2 linked regions of the Occultella kanbiaonis genome follow. The protein of the gene in region 1 interacts with the protein of each later gene in a pairwise test. Links are inferred from orthologs where the notes say so. Each region holds a gene or a part of one and is shown in the gene's direction. Other genes may lie near its edges. The genes, in order: rpe and eno.

Region 1 (7,302 bases):
GGCGCGCCGGGCCCTCGCGCGGGGGCCGGTCCTGGTGCAGGTGCCCCGGGCCGGGTACCTGCCGGTGGTGGCGTGCGCCCGGTGCCGCACCCCCGCCCGCTGCAGCCACTGCCACGGCCCGCTCCGGCTCGATCGCGCCGACGCGCCGCCGCAGTGCCGCTGGTGCGGCCGGCACGCCACCGCGTGGGCCTGCGGTGAGTGCGGCGCCACGGCGGTGCGCGCGATGCGGACCGGCGCCGGCCGCACCGCCGAGGAGCTCGGCCGCGCGTTCCCCGGGGTGCCGGTGACGGTCTCCGGGCGCGACGGCGGCGTGCTGGACCGGGTGCCCGCCGCACCCCGGCTCGTGGTCGCCACGCCCGGCGCGGAACCATCGGCGGACGGCGGGTACACCGGCGCCCTGCTCCTGGACGCCGCCCTGATCACGAACCGGCCCGAGCTCTCGGCCGGGGTGGAGGCGCTGCGCCGCTGGCTGCGTGCCGCGGCCCTGGTCCGGTCCTCCGGTGACGGGGGAGAGGTGATGATCCTCGGCCAGGGTGCCCCGGTGCCCGTGCAGGCCCTGGTGCGCTGGGACCCCGTCGGGCACGCCGGGCGCGAGCTCAGCGAGCGGCAGGAGCTCTCGTTCCCGCCGCTGGTGCGGCTCGCCACCCTCACCGGCGGTTCGGGCGCGCTCGCTTCGATGATGCGGCACCTGCGTCTGCCGGCCGAGGCGGAGGTCCTCGGCCCGGTGCCGGTCGAGGACGCCGGCGGCCCGGAACAGGCCGCGGAGGAGGAGATGCTGCGTACCCTGGTGCGCATCGACCGCCGCGCCGGGGACGAGCTGAGCGTCGCACTGGCCCAGGCGCAGGCGATCCGCAGTGCCCGCAAGGAACCCGGCGTCGTTCGGGTCCGCATCGACCCCGACCACTTGTGGTGAGTTCCATCACACCGCCCAGGCCAGGAGGCCCCCGCGTGACCAAGATCGACCGGACCATCACCACCGTCGTGTTCGACCTCGGCAACGTCCTGATCCGCTGGGACCCGGTGGCGGTCTTCGAGGGCCGGCTCAGCGAGGGCGAGGTCGCCGAGTTCATGGCAGCCGTCGACTTCCCGACCCTGAACCGGTCCCTGGACGCAGGCCGCACCTGGGCGCAGGCCCGGCCCGAGGTCGCGGACCGGGCGCCGGACCACGTCCACCACATGGATGCCTACCTGCGTGACTTCGAGCGCTCCCTGGTCGGCGAGGTCCCGGGCACGGCGCAGATCGCACGGGACCTGATGGCCGCCGGGGTGCGGGTGCTCGGCCTGACGAACTGGTCCGCCGAGACGTTCGAGCACGCCCCGAGGGCCGCGCCGGTGCTGACCGAGTTCGAGGACATCCTGGTCTCCGGCGCCGTCGGCCTGGCGAAGCCGGACCACGCGATCTTCGAACTGCTGATCCGCACCACCGGGCTCGTGCCCGAGGAGACGGTATTCATCGACGACTCACCGGCCAACGTGGCCGCGGCCGCGGACCTGGGCTTCCAGGCGCTGCTGTTCACGGACGCGCAGGCGTTCCGCGCGGACCTGGTCGCGCTCGGGCTGGGCATCCCGGACTCCTAGACTGCCCCGTATGCGTTTGCTGTTCGCGGGCACCCCCGCCGTCGCCCTGCCCACCCTGGCGGCCCTGCTGGACTCCAGCCACGACGTGGTGGGCGTGCTCACCCGGCCGCCGGCACCGGTCGGCCGCAAGCGCGTGATCACCCGGAGTCCCGTGCACGCCCTCGCGGACGAGCGCGGCGTCCCGGTCATCACCTCCTCGCGGCCGCACGAGGCGGAGACGCTGGCGGCCCTGACCGCGCTGGACATCGACTGTGCACCCGTCGTCGCCTACGGTGCGCTGCTGCGCGACCCCGCGTTGTCGCTGCCCCGGCACGGGTGGCTGAACCTGCACTTCTCCCTGCTGCCCGCCTGGCGCGGCGCCGCCCCGGTGCAGCACGCGATCATGGCCGGCGACGACATGACCGGTGCGAGCACGTTCCGTATCGAGGCCGGGCTGGACACCGGACCCGTCTACGGCACCCTCACCGAGCCGATCCGGCGACGGGACACGGCTGCGGACCTGCTCGGCCGGCTGGCCGAGGCCGGGCCCGCGCTGATGCTGGCCACGCTGGACGCCATCGAGGCCGGCACCGCCCGGCCGGTGCCCCAGGCCACCGACGGGATCAGCCTCGCGCCCCGCCTGAACAGCGCGGACGCGCGCGTCGACTGGTCGCTGCCGGCGCTTGCCATCGACCGGCGGATCCGCGGCTGCACGCCCGCCCCCGGTGCCTGGACCACCCGCGACGGCGATCGGTACAAGCTCGGCCCGGTGCTGCCGGTGGTCGAGGACGCCGGCCTTGCCCCGGGGCAGCTCGCGGACGTCGACGGCGCCGTGCTGGTCGGGACCGGCTCGGAGGCGGTCCGGCTCGACGCGATCGCCCCGCCGGGTCGCGGCTGGATGGCCGCCTCGGACTGGCTGCGCGGCGCACGGCTGCCCGCGGACGCCTCCTTCGACCGGGTGGAGGTCGGCTCCGATGTCTGAGGGCGGCGGGAACCAGGGCGGTGGCCGTGACCCCGGCGGGGACCGGGACAGTGGCCACGGCTCGGGCGGCGGGCAGCGGGGCGGCCGTGGATCGGGCCGGCCGGCTCAGGGCCGGGGCTCGCGCGACCGCGGCCGGCGCCCCGACTCACAGCGCACCTCCTCCCGCCCCTCCGAGCGCAACCGCGGCACAGACCCCGCACGCCGCGCCGCATACGACGTGCTGCGGTCGGTCGCGGCCACCGACGCCTACGCCAACCTGGTGCTGCCCCCGGTCCTGACCGAGCGGCAGATCCGCGGCCGGGACGCGGCGTTCGCGACCGAGCTCACCTACGGCACGCTCCGGATGCAGGGCCGTTACGACGCGATCATCGCCCATGCCTCCCGCCGCGACGCCACGAGCCTCGACGCCGAGGTCCTCGACGTGCTGCGGCTCGGCGCCCACCAGGTCCTCGGCATGCGGGTGCCCGGTCACGCGGCCGTCTCCGAGACCGTCGGTCTGGCCCGGTCCACCTGCGGCACCGGACCCTCCCAACTCGTCAACGCCGTCCTCCGGCGCATCACCGAACGCCCCCTCGCCGAGTGGCTGGACCTGATCGGCGCCGATGCGAAGGACGAGACCGCCCGCCTGGCCGCGGTCCACTCGCACCCGGCCTGGGTGGTCCGGGCCATGCGCTCGGCACTCGCGCAGACCGGTCCCGGTGACGGCGACCTCGAGGCACTGCTGGAGGCCGACAACGCCTCCCCGGCGGTGAATCTGGTGGTGCGTCCCGGTCTGGCCGCGCCCGAGGACGTGCCCGACGCGGACCCCGGCCGGTGGGCCTCGACCGCTCTCGTGCTTCGCGGCGGTGACCCCGGCGCGTTCGAAGCCGTGCGTTCGGGGCGCATCGGCGTCCAGGACGAGGGGAGCCAGCTCGTCGCCCTCGCGGCCGCGGCCGTGCCCGTGGAGGGTCCGGACCGCACCTGGCTGGACCTGTGCGCGGGCCCGGGTGGGAAGGCCGCGCTGTCCGCCGCCCTGCTGGCCCAGCGGGCGCCGGACGGGCTGTTCGTCGCCAACGAGGTCGCCGAGCACCGGGCCAGGCTCGTCGAACAGTCCATGACCGCCGTGCGCGGCCTGCTGCCCGGCATCGAGGTCCGCACCGGCGATGGGCGGGAGATCGGCGGCACCGAGCCCGGACGCTACGACCGGGTCCTCGTCGACGTGCCGTGCACCGGCCTCGGGGCGCTGCGGCGGCGACCCGAGTCGCGATGGCGCCGCTCGCCGTCGGACCTGTCGGCCCTCGGCCAGCTCCAACGAGAACTGCTCACATCCGCCCTGGCCGCCACCCGCGCCGGTGGGGTCGTCGCGTACGTCACCTGCTCGCCGCACCTGGCCGAGACCAGGTTCGTCGTCGAGGACGTGCTCAAGCGCACCGACGGCGCGACGCTCCTGGACGCCGTCGAGGTGCTCGCCGGCGTGAGCGCCGAACCGCTCGGCGACCTGGACGGCCCGTACGTGCAGCTCTGGCCGCACCGGCACGGCACGGACGCGATGTTCCTGGCACTGATCCGGGCCTGACCTCGCGCAGCACTACGCTCGCCCGTATGGGCATCCTCATCTCTCCCAGCGTGCTGAACTCCGACCTGTCCGACCTGGCCGGTGAGGTCGGGCGGATCTCCGCCGCCGACTTCGTGCACCTGGACGTCATGGACAACCACTTCGTGCCGAACCTCACCTTCGGGCTTCCGGTGGTGGAGCGGCTCCTCGCCCGCATCGAGCTGCCCGCCGACGTGCACCTGATGATCGAGGACCCGGACACCTGGGCCCCCGCGTTCGCCGAGGCCGGCGCACGGTCGGTCACCTTCCATGTGGAGGCGTCCAGCGCACCGGTCCGGCTCGCGCGCGAGCTGCGCAAGCGCGGCGCCCGGGCGGCGATCGCGCTGAAGCCCGGCACCGGCATCGAGCCCTATCTGGACCTGCTGCCCGAGTTCGACATGGTGCTCGTCATGACGGTGGAACCCGGGTTCGGGGGTCAGTCCTTCATCGAGGGCACCCTGCCGAAGATCCGGCGCACCCGGGACGCCATCACCGGGCTCGGCGCCGACATCTGGGTGCAGGTCGACGGTGGCGTGTCCCGGACCACGATCGGCGCCGCCGCGCAGGCCGGCGCGAACATGTTCGTGGCGGGCTCCGCCGTCTACTCGGCCGACGACCCGAACGCCGAGATCGCCGCCCTGCGCGAGCTCGCCGAGGCGGCGTACCAGGGCTGACGCCGAACCCGGCGTCGCTGCCTGCCCGCAACCCCGGCACAGGGCGTCTCGCGATCCGGGCGTGACCGTCCTCATACGCGTGGGGCTGCCCGAGTGTGTCAGAATCGGATCAGCAAGAACGTGCTCCGGGGTCGGTGAAAGTCCGAGCCGGCGGTGATAGTCCGCGACCCGGCCACTGCTCGTCGGTGGTCGGTTGACCTGGTGGAACTCCAGGACCGACGGTTAAAGTCCGGATGGGAGGATGCACGCGGCGTCGGGTCGATCCCGGCGCCGACGGACGGACGCGCGGTGCGCCGTCCTTCCCCGGGGTACGCCTGGGGAAGGAGAACGGCAGGTGGCCCGCGAGGAACTCGTCGCACCCGTCGCATTCGGCGCGCTCGGACTGCTCGCGTGGCAGGGACTGGCAACAGTGCTGCCGGACCGGGTCCTCCCGACACCCACCGCGGTGGCCTCCCGCTTCGTCCTCGAACTGCGTGAGGGCGGCCTGCTCGGCTTCGCCGGGCACACCCTGACCGAGGCCGTGCTCGGCAGCCTGCTCGGGCTGGCCGTAGCCGTTCCGCTGGGCTACCTCGTCGCCCGGTCCCGCCTCGTGGCCTCCGCGATCGGGCCCTACCTCGCCGCCTCCCAGGCGATCCCCGCCGTCGCCCTCGCCCCGCTGCTGGTGGTCTGGTTCGGCTACGGCCTGCTGCCCACCGCACTGCTGTGCGCCCTGCTGGTCTTCTTCCCGATCTTCGTGAACACCACCCTCGGCCTGAGCACCCTCGACCCGGACGTGATCGGCGCCGCGAAGGTCGACGGCGCCGGGCGCTGGCGCCTGCTCGTCCACATCGAGGGCCCCCTCGCGTTGCCCGCCCTGCTCGCCGGCATCCGGAACGGCTTCGTGCTGTCCGTCACCGGGGCCGTGGTGGGGGAGTTCGTGATGGGCGGCCAGGGCCTCGGCCTGTTGCTGTCCGTCTACCGGGACCGCTCCGACATCGAGGGCATGTTCGCCGTGCTCGTCGCGCTCGTCGCCCTCGCGATCGGCGTCTTCTACCTCATCCGCTCCTTCGAAAGGCGCATCCAATGGCTCTGACCGCGCACCCCGTCCGCATCCTCGCGGCGCTCACCGGCGCCGCGGCCCTCACCCTCGCGCTCGGTGCCTGCGGCGCCGACGAGCCCGACGGCGGGGCTACTGCTCTGCCCGAGCTCACCATCGGCCTGACGTACGTGCCGAACGTCCAGTTCGCCCCGTTCTACGTCGCGGCGCAGCAGGGCTATTTCGAGGAGGCCGGGGTGGACGTGACCCTGCGGCACCACGGCGAGTCGGAGGACCTGTTCGGCGCCCTGGCCGGTGGCACCGAGGACGTCGTCGTCGCCGGGGGCGACGAGATGCTGCAGGCCCGTTCCCAGGGCACCCCGGTGGTCAGCATCGCAACCCTCTACCAGACCTACCCGGTCACGCTCATCGTCCCCGAGGACTCCGAGATCACCTCCGCGGCCGACCTCGCCGGGCACAGCATCGGGGTCCCGGGCCCGTTCGGCGAGACCTACTTCGGCCTGCTCGCCATGCTCGACGCCGCCGGCCTGACCACCGACGACGTCACCATCGAGCACGTCGGGTTCACCCAGCAGAGCGCCCTGGCCGAGGGGCACGTCGACGCCGTCATGGGTTACGCCAACAACGACATCCCGCAGTTCCGGGCCACCGGCCTGGCGGTCCGCGGCGTCCCGATCGGGACCGACATCCCGCTCGTCGGCATCGGCCTGGGCACCACGGACGACGTGCTCGCCGCCGAACCAGACGCACTCGCAGCGGTGATCACCGCCGTCGGGCGTGCGGTCGCCGACATCGCTGCGGACCCGCAGGTCGCCGTCGACGCCGCCGCCGAGGAGGTCCCGGGCACCGTGACCGCCGAGCAGGAGGCCATCACCCTGGCCACCGCAGAGGAGACCATCCCGCTCTACGGCGACCTCGAGGGCCCGTGGGGGACCCAGGACGACGCGACCTGGGAGCAGATGGCGGAGTTCATGACGCGGACCGGGCTGATCACCGAGCCCGTCTCAGCATCGGAGGCGTACACCAACGACCTGATCGGTGCCGAGTAGGCTCGGGGCGTGAAGACCTTCGACGACCTGTACGCCGAACTGCGGGAGAAGTCCATCAGCCGACCCGAGGGTTCGGGCACGGTGGCGCAGCTGGACGCGGGCGTGCATGCCATCGGCAAGAAGATCGTCGAGGAGGCCGCCGAGGTGTGGATGGCCGCGGAGTACCAGACCGACGCCGAGACGGCCGAGGAGATCTCCCAGCTGCTCTACCACCTGCAGGTGCTCATGGTCGCGAAGGGCCTCACCCCGCAGGACGTGTACCGCCACCTCTGAGCGGCGGCACCGCACGCCTGGAAGCAAGCCACCGAAACTTCGCCCCGTTCGCCGGGGCACGAACCAACAAGGTTGACGACGTGTTGCGAATCGCCGTGCCGAACAAGGGCTCCCTCTCCGAGCCCGCCACCAACATGCTCCGCGAGGCGGGCTACCGC
Region 2 (7,228 bases), 1.5 Mb from region 1 along the record:
CGTTCGCTGCCAACGGAAGCCTGTCGTTCGACCTGCACGACCCGCTCGCCGCCGCCTACCTGCTCGACCCCGAGGTGATCGCGACCGCCGAGGCCGACGTCACCATCGCCGTCGACGGCGAGCAGGAGGGCAGGTCTCTGGTGGCCCGCACCGGCGACTTCCCGGGCACCGCGGCCAACGCCCGCGTCGCCATCGGCGCGGACACGGCCCGCTTCTACCGGCTCCTGTTGACCACCCTGTTCCCGGAGTCAGCCGCGGAGGTCGAGCGCGTCGTCGCCGACGAGTACCGCTGACGATCCGACGAGCGAGGATGCCGGCGGCGTCGGGTGACCTGCCGGCGCACGGGTCAGGCGTCGGCGACTACGCCGAGACGTCGGTCGCGTCGGCCTCGGAACGGCCCAGCTCGCTCGCGGCCCACTGGCCGAGCTGGTCGAGGATCGGCTGCAGACTCTCTCCGCGCGCGGTCAGCGCGTAGGCGATCTGGGGCGGGCGACCATCGGTCTCGGATCGCACCACCACCCCGAAGTCCGCGAGATCGACCAGCCGGTCGGCCAGGACCGAGTCCGTGATCGGACCGACGGCTCGGCGCAGTTCGGAGAACTTCATCGGCCCGTTCCGCAGGACCGAGAGGATAGGCCCGCTCCACCGCTTGCCCAGCAGGTCGAACGCCCGGCGCACGCCGGTGTCGCACTCCGCGTGGGTGTGGGCATCGGCAGACATCCGCTGAGTTTACCCTGCTCGGAAGTCTGGTGCTCTTTTTTTGCTAGTGCTATGTTTCTGCGAGCGCTCGCATCCCGCTAGTGCATTGATCTGCACGGAGGTCCCATGCCCACCCTGTTCCGCCTCGACGCCAGCATTCGACTCGAGGGCTCGCACAGCAGCCGGATCGCCGACATCGTCGAGTCCGAGTGGCGCGCCCAGCACCCGGACGGCGAGGTGGCCACCCGCCACCTCGGGCGCGACCCGATTCCGGCCGACGCCTGGCCGCATGCCGCCTACGCGCCGCCGACCGGACGCTCCACGCAGCAGCAAGGGGCCGTCGACCTCGCGGCCGAGCTGGCCGACGAGCTCCTCGCCGCGGACGTGCTGCTGTTGGCGGTGCCGCTGTACAACTTCGGGGTCTCCCAGCACTTCAAGACCTGGACGGACCTGGCGCTCACCGACCCGCGGCTGGCCCCCGGCGACTCGCCGAGCCTGGCCGGCAAGCGCGCGGTGCTCGCCACGGTCCGTGGCGGCGCGTACGGCGCGGGGACCCCGCGAGAGGGATGGGACCACGCGACGCCGTGGATGCGTCGCATCCTCGAGGATGTCTGGAACCTGGACCTCGACGTGGTCGAGACGGAGTTCACGCTCGTCGGCATGAACCCGGCCCTCGACGAGTTCTCCGACGTCGCCGCCCGTATGCACGCGGAGGCCGAGGACCTGGCCCGCGAGTACGGGCGCTCCCTCGCGAAGGGTGCACGCACGGCGGCCTGACCTGCGCGTTCGGCACACCCGCGGGCGGCCATCCGGACCACGGCCGCCCAGGCCGTGGCCGGGGTCGGCCGGGGCGGTCGAGCGCGTCGTCGCCGTCGAGTACCGCTGACGATACGATGGCTCCGGTATCTGTTCGCGCGTGAAGGGTTTCGCCTCGGTGGTCACAACGTCTCGCCTCCTCAAGATCACCGGTTCGTTGGCCGTGGGCGCCCTGGCCCTCACCGCCTGCTCCGCGAACCCGGGCGCCGCGGCCGTCGTGGACGGCAGCCGCATCACCGAGAACACGCTGGCCACCACGGACACCCAGCTCTCCCCGATGCTGACCGCGGACCCCGTGCCCACGCAGGTGCTCCAGCTGCTGATCGCGGCCCCGCAGTTCCTCCAGGTCGCCTCCGAGAACGGGATCGCCTACTCCGATCAGCAGGCGCAGGAGGTGCTCGAGGCCACCGCGGCCGCTCAGGGCGTGCCGGTCGCCGACTACACCGCGGACACCCTGCGGGTGACCCGGATGATCCTCGCCCAGGGCGACCTCAGCCAGAGCCCGGACGGCCAGGCGATCCTCGACGATGCCAACGCGCGGCTGACGGCCTCCGAAGTCGTGATCAGCCCCCGCTACGGTGAGTGGGACGCCGAGACCAACGCCATCGCAGCCGTCACTCCCGACTGGATCCTCGCACCCGAGGCCCCGGTCGCCGGATGAGCATCCCCGGTCCCGGCGAGGCCGACCGCCCAGGTGGCGCTCTCCTCGACGCGGTGGCCGTGATGAACCGGCTGCGCTCCCCGGGCGGCTGCCCGTGGGACGCCGAGCAGACCCACGCCTCGCTCGCCCCGTACGCGATCGAGGAGGCCCACGAGGTCGCGGAGGCCGCCGAGTCCGGTGATGCCGCCGCGCTCCAGGAGGAGCTCGGCGACCTGCTGCTGCAGGTGCTGTTCCACGCTCGGGTCGCCACCGAGGCGTCCGACGGCGTCGCTTTCGACATCGACGACGTCGCCCGCACGCTCGTGGCCAAGCTGGTGCGCCGCCACCCGCACGTGTTCGCCGCCGACGCGGGTGACGCCGCGCTGACGCCGGCCGACGTGAACCGGAACTGGGACGCGATCAAGGCGCAGGAGAAGGCCCGCGAGTCGATCCTCGACGGCGTCCCACCACACCTGCCGGCCCTCGCCCGCGCGCAGAAGGTCCTCGGCCGGGCCCGCAAGGCGGGCCTCGAACCGGCCGGTCTCGAACCGGACCACGGCGGGCCCGCACCGGACCCGGCGACCGAGCCTGCGCCGTCGGAGATCATCGGTGCCGCCCTGCTGGAACTGGTGCGCCGCGCGGACGCCGAGCACGTCGACGCCGAGGCAGCACTGCGGGCGCAGACCCGGGCCCTGGAGGCCAGGATCCGCGCCGCCGAACGGGATCTCCCGCTCTGAACCGACACGTCCCGGGCCACTATCGTGGACCGTGGCTCACCGAACCTGAACACCACAACATTGAAGGAGTCACTGTGGCCACCATTGAGGCCGTAGGAGCGCGCGAGATCCTCGATTCGCGCGGCAACCCGACCGTCGAGGTCGAGATGGCGCTGGAGGACGGCTCGTTCGCACGCGCCGCCGTCCCGTCGGGCGCGTCGACCGGTGCGTTCGAAGCCGTGGAGCGTCGCGACGGCGACAAGGGCCGCTACCTGGGCAAGGGCGTGCAGAACGCCGTCGCCGCGGTCACCGACGTCATCGCCCCCGAGATCCTCGGCCTCGACGCCGCGGACCAGCGACACCTCGACCAGACCCTGATCGACCTGGACGGCACCTCCAACAAGGGCAAGCTCGGTGCGAACGCCATCCTCGGCGTCTCCCTCGCCGCCGCCCGCGCATCCGCCGAGAGCGCCAACCTGTCCCTGTTCCGCTACATCGGCGGGCCGAACGCACACGTGCTGCCGGTGCCGATGATGAACATCCTCAACGGCGGCTCGCACGCCGACTCGAACGTGGACATCCAGGAGTTCATGGTCGCCCCGATCGGTGCGGGCACCTTCAAGGAGGGCCTGCGCTGGGGCACCGAGGTCTACCACGCACTCAAGTCCGTGCTCAAGGACCGCGGCCTGGCCACCGGCCTCGGCGACGAGGGCGGCTTCGCGCCGAACCTCGACTCCAACCGCGCCGCGCTCGACCTGATCCTGGTCGCGATCGAGAAGGCCGGCTTCACCGCGGGCCGGGACGTCGCGCTCGCCCTTGACGTGGCGGCCACGGAGTTCTTCTCCGATGGTGCCTACCAGTTCGAGGGCAAGGCCACCTCGCCGGCCGACCTCGTCGCCTACTACGAGACCCTCGTGGCGGAGTACCCGCTGGTCTCGATCGAGGACCCGCTGTCCGAGGACGAGTGGGACTCCTGGGCCGAGCTCGTCGGCAAGGTCGGCGACAAGGTCCAGCTCGTCGGCGACGACCTGTTCGTCACGAACCCCGAGCGCCTCGCGAAGGGCATCGAGCTCGGCTCCGCCAACTCGCTGCTGGTCAAGCTGAACCAGATCGGCACCCTGACCGAGACGCTGGACGCAGTGACCCTGGCCCAGCGCAACGGGTTCACCGCGATGGTCTCGCACCGCTCCGGCGAGACCGAGGACACCACGATCGCGGACCTGTCCGTGGCCGTGAACGCCGGCCAGATCAAGACCGGTGCGCCCGCCCGCGGCGAGCGCATCAACAAGTACAACCAGCTGCTGCGTATCGAGGACGAGCTGGACAGCTCGGGCCGGTACGCGGGTGGTTCGGCGTTCCCGCGCTGGAACGGCCCGAGCGCCTGAGTCACAGCGCGGCTGAGCCGCAGCGGCGCGTTGCTGCTTCGGTTCGCACCGCCGGCAAGGCGGAACGACGGCGGGTGTCCCCTCTGGAGGGGCCGCCCGCCGTCGGCGTTCACGGCCCGATGCCGGGCCGATGCCGGGCCGACGCCGGGCCGATGTCGGTGGGCATCCCTATCCTGTTGTGGCACGACTCACGCCCTGCTGCTCCGCCGAAAACCCCGCGCCGTGAGAGAACATGAGGGAGTGAGTCCCCGACGTCCAGCCGCCCCGCGCTCGAGCGGGTCCGTGGCGACGACGAATCGGCCCGCCACGTCGAGCCGCGCCGCCACGGGTGCGCGTGCGACCTCCGCGCGCACGCCGCGGTCGGGGTCGGCCGCCGCGAAGTCCGGCGCGAAGCCCGCAACGAGGTCTGCCGCGAAGCCCGCCGCCAAGCCGGCCGCGAAGCCGACGGCCGCCCGCCGGGCGAGCGCGGCGAAGCAGGCCGGCGCCACCACCGAGGTGCACAAGGCGCCGCGGCAGATCACCGTCCGCACCCTCGTGCTGTTCGTGGTGATCCTGATGGCCTTCATCGTGCTCGCCCCCACGCTGCGCGCGTACATCACCCAGCAGGAACGCCACCGTGAGCTGAGCGCCCAGATCGTGGCCGCCGAGCAGCGCAACGCCGAACTGACCGACGCCGTCGAGCAGTGGAACGACGACGCCTACGTGCAGGCAAGAGCGCGCGACCGGCTCGGCTTCGTGATGCCGGGGGAGACCCCCTACCGGGTGGTCGACCCCGAGACGATCACCGGCGAGGAGCCGGCCGCCGACCCTGCCGAGAACGGACCCGTGAGCGTGCCCCCGACCGGCCCGTGGTATCTGACCGTGTGGGACTCCGTCCAGGTGGCCGGGGAGGTCTCCGACTGATGACCGGCCCCGAAAGTGATCGTGTGTCTCCTGACGATGTGACCCCTGCCGCTGTGTCTCCTGCTGTCGCGACACCTGCTGCCGCGACCTCGGACGGCGTGAGCGCCGCCGACCTGGACGTGCTCGCCGAGCAGCTCGGCCGCCCCGCCCGGGGTGTCGTGGCCGTGGCGGCCCGGTGCGTGTGCGGTCGCCCGACGGTGGTCCGGACCGCCCCCCGCCTGGAGGACGGCACGCCGTTCCCCACGTCGTTCTACCTGACCAGCCCGGGTGCCGTCGCCGCCGTGAGCACCCTGGAGGCGAGCGGGGTGATGCGGGAGATGTCCGAGCGGCTCACCCAGGACTCCGACCTCGCTGCCGCGTACGGCCGCGCGCACGAGCACTACCTCGCCCAGCGGGCCGAACTGGGCGAGGTCCCCGAGATCGACGGCATCTCCGCCGGCGGCATGCCCACCCGGGTGAAGTGCCTGCACGTGCTCGTTGCGCACTCGCTCGCAGCCGGGCCCGGCGTGAATCCGCTCGGCGACGAGGCCCTCGCGCTCATCGCGGATGTCTGGAGACCGGATCGCTGCACCTGTTGACGCCCGGAGGTGGGAGGCTGTGGGGGTGACTCGTGTGGCTGCCATCGACTGCGGAACGAACTCCATCCGGCTGCTCATCGCGGACCGATCCCCGGACCGGCGCTCGCTGACGCATGTGGTCCGGCGGCTGGAGATGGTCCGGCTCGGGCAGGGCGTGGACGCGACCGGCCGGTTCGACCCGGTCGCGCTGGCTCGCACCCTCACCGCGACCGAGACCTATGCGCAGCTGTGCCGGGAACACGGCGTCGAGGCGATCCGGTTCGTGGCCACCTCGGCGACCCGTGACGCGAGCAACCGGGACGAGTTCCTCGACGGCATCCGGGACCGTCTCGGCGTTCCGGCGGAGGTGATCTCCGGGTCCGAGGAAGCCTCCCTCTCTTTCGCGGGCGTGATCAGTGGGATCGGGCCGCGGGCCGAGGCCCCCTACCTCGTGGTCGACATCGGCGGTGGGTCCTCCGAGCTGGTCCTCGGGCGGACGAGCCCGACGGCGTCCATCTCGTTGGACATCGGATCGGTGCGGCTGACCGAGCGGCACCTGCGCGACGACCCGCCCACCCCGGGGCAGGTCGAGGCGGCCGCGGCGGTCATCCGCACGCTCCTCGACGATGCCGCGGCACGGGTGCCGCTCGGCCAGGTGGCCACCCTGGTCGGCGTCGCCGGGTCCGTCACCACCGTCACCGCCCACGCCCTCGGCCTGGACACCTACCGCCCGGAGCGGATCGACGGGGCCGTGCTGCCGGTCGACGAGGCGCTGGCGGCCTGCCAGGACCTGGTCGCGATGGACCGTGCCGCACGGGTCGCCCTGCCCTACCTGCACCCCGGCCGGGTGGACGTGATCGCCGCCGGTGCGCTGATCTGGTTCGAGGTGATCTCGCGGGTGGCCGCCGAGGTCGCCGCCGCCGGGGGATCGCTCACCCACGTGCGGGCCAGCGAGCACGACATCCTCGACGGCATCGCGCTCACGGCCGGCCCGCCCGACACCACTGACACCGCCACGCCCGATACGCGATGACGGCGGGCGGGCGTCCGCCCGGCGTCGACTACGCGTCCACACCGCGCTGGGTGCGGATCGCCAGCATCCCGGTCATGGTCATCGCCGGGGCGCTGACGTCGGTGCAGGCCCTCATCAACGGCACGTTCCGCGCCGAGCTCGGCACCGGGATGCGTGCGGCCGGAGTGGCGGCGACCATCTCGATGCTCGGCGGGCTGACGACGATCCTGATCATCGCGGTCTCGATCCCGACGGCCCGGCGGGGCGTGGTCACGCTCGCGCGCGCCATCCGGTCCGGCTCCTACCCGTGGTGGACGTTCGTCGGCGGCTGCGTCGGCGGTGTGTTCGTGCTCAGCCAGGCGCTGTCGGTGAGCGTGATCGGGGTGGCCCTGTTCGCCGTCGCCGCCGTCGCGGGCCAGACCACGGCGGCCCTGTTGGTCGATCGCACCACCCTGGCCCCGGGCGGCCCGCAACCCCTGAGTCCGGGCCGCGTCGTCGCC

The links.
Region 2: the proteins of rpe (region 1) and eno interact in binary tests that used the Escherichia coli proteins (3 or more experiments, as listed by UniProt). The link is inferred for Occultella kanbiaonis from one-to-one orthologs.

Annotation. Positions count from the first base shown.
Region 1 is NZ_CP046175.1:2,832,562-2,839,863, reverse strand. Bases 3,060-5,953 are described here. They hold rpe (ribulose-phosphate 3-epimerase), read left to right. Parts: upstream 3,060-4,120; coding sequence 4,121-4,786; downstream 4,787-5,953. Other genes in these bases: GKS42_RS13100 (ABC transporter substrate-binding protein), read left to right, coding at 5,849-5,953; GKS42_RS13105 (ABC transporter permease), read left to right, coding at 5,121-5,858; GKS42_RS13115 (RsmB/NOP family class I SAM-dependent RNA methyltransferase), read left to right, coding at 3,060-4,094. In the rest of the region: GKS42_RS13130 (primosomal protein N'), read left to right, coding at 1-913; GKS42_RS13125 (HAD family hydrolase), read left to right, coding at 949-1,578; fmt (methionyl-tRNA formyltransferase), read left to right, coding at 1,589-2,539; more of GKS42_RS13115, read left to right, coding at 2,532-3,059; more of GKS42_RS13100, read left to right, coding at 5,954-6,871; GKS42_RS13095 (phosphoribosyl-ATP diphosphatase), read left to right, coding at 6,881-7,144; hisG (ATP phosphoribosyltransferase), read left to right, coding at 7,225-7,302. UniProt on the Escherichia coli protein: Catalyzes the reversible epimerization of D-ribulose 5-phosphate to D-xylulose 5-phosphate.
Region 2 is NZ_CP046175.1:4,291,113-4,298,340, reverse strand. What follows is about bases 2,292-5,111. They hold eno (phosphopyruvate hydratase), read left to right. Parts: upstream 2,292-2,966; coding sequence 2,967-4,256; downstream 4,257-5,111. Other genes in these bases: GKS42_RS19745 (FtsB family cell division protein), read left to right, coding at 4,539-5,111; GKS42_RS19755 (nucleoside triphosphate pyrophosphohydrolase), read left to right, coding at 2,292-2,892. In the rest of the region: GKS42_RS19775 (nucleoside hydrolase), read left to right, coding at 1-293; GKS42_RS19770 (winged helix-turn-helix transcriptional regulator), read right to left, coding at 361-720; GKS42_RS19765 (FMN-dependent NADH-azoreductase), read left to right, coding at 826-1,476; GKS42_RS19760 (SurA N-terminal domain-containing protein), read left to right, coding at 1,634-2,176; more of GKS42_RS19755, read left to right, coding at 2,173-2,291; more of GKS42_RS19745, read left to right, coding at 5,112-5,159; GKS42_RS19740 (DUF501 domain-containing protein), read left to right, coding at 5,258-5,737; GKS42_RS19735 (Ppx/GppA phosphatase family protein), read left to right, coding at 5,763-6,749; GKS42_RS19730 (DMT family transporter), read left to right, coding at 6,746-7,228. UniProt on the Escherichia coli protein: Catalyzes the reversible conversion of 2-phosphoglycerate (2-PG) into phosphoenolpyruvate (PEP). It is essential for the degradation of carbohydrates via glycolysis.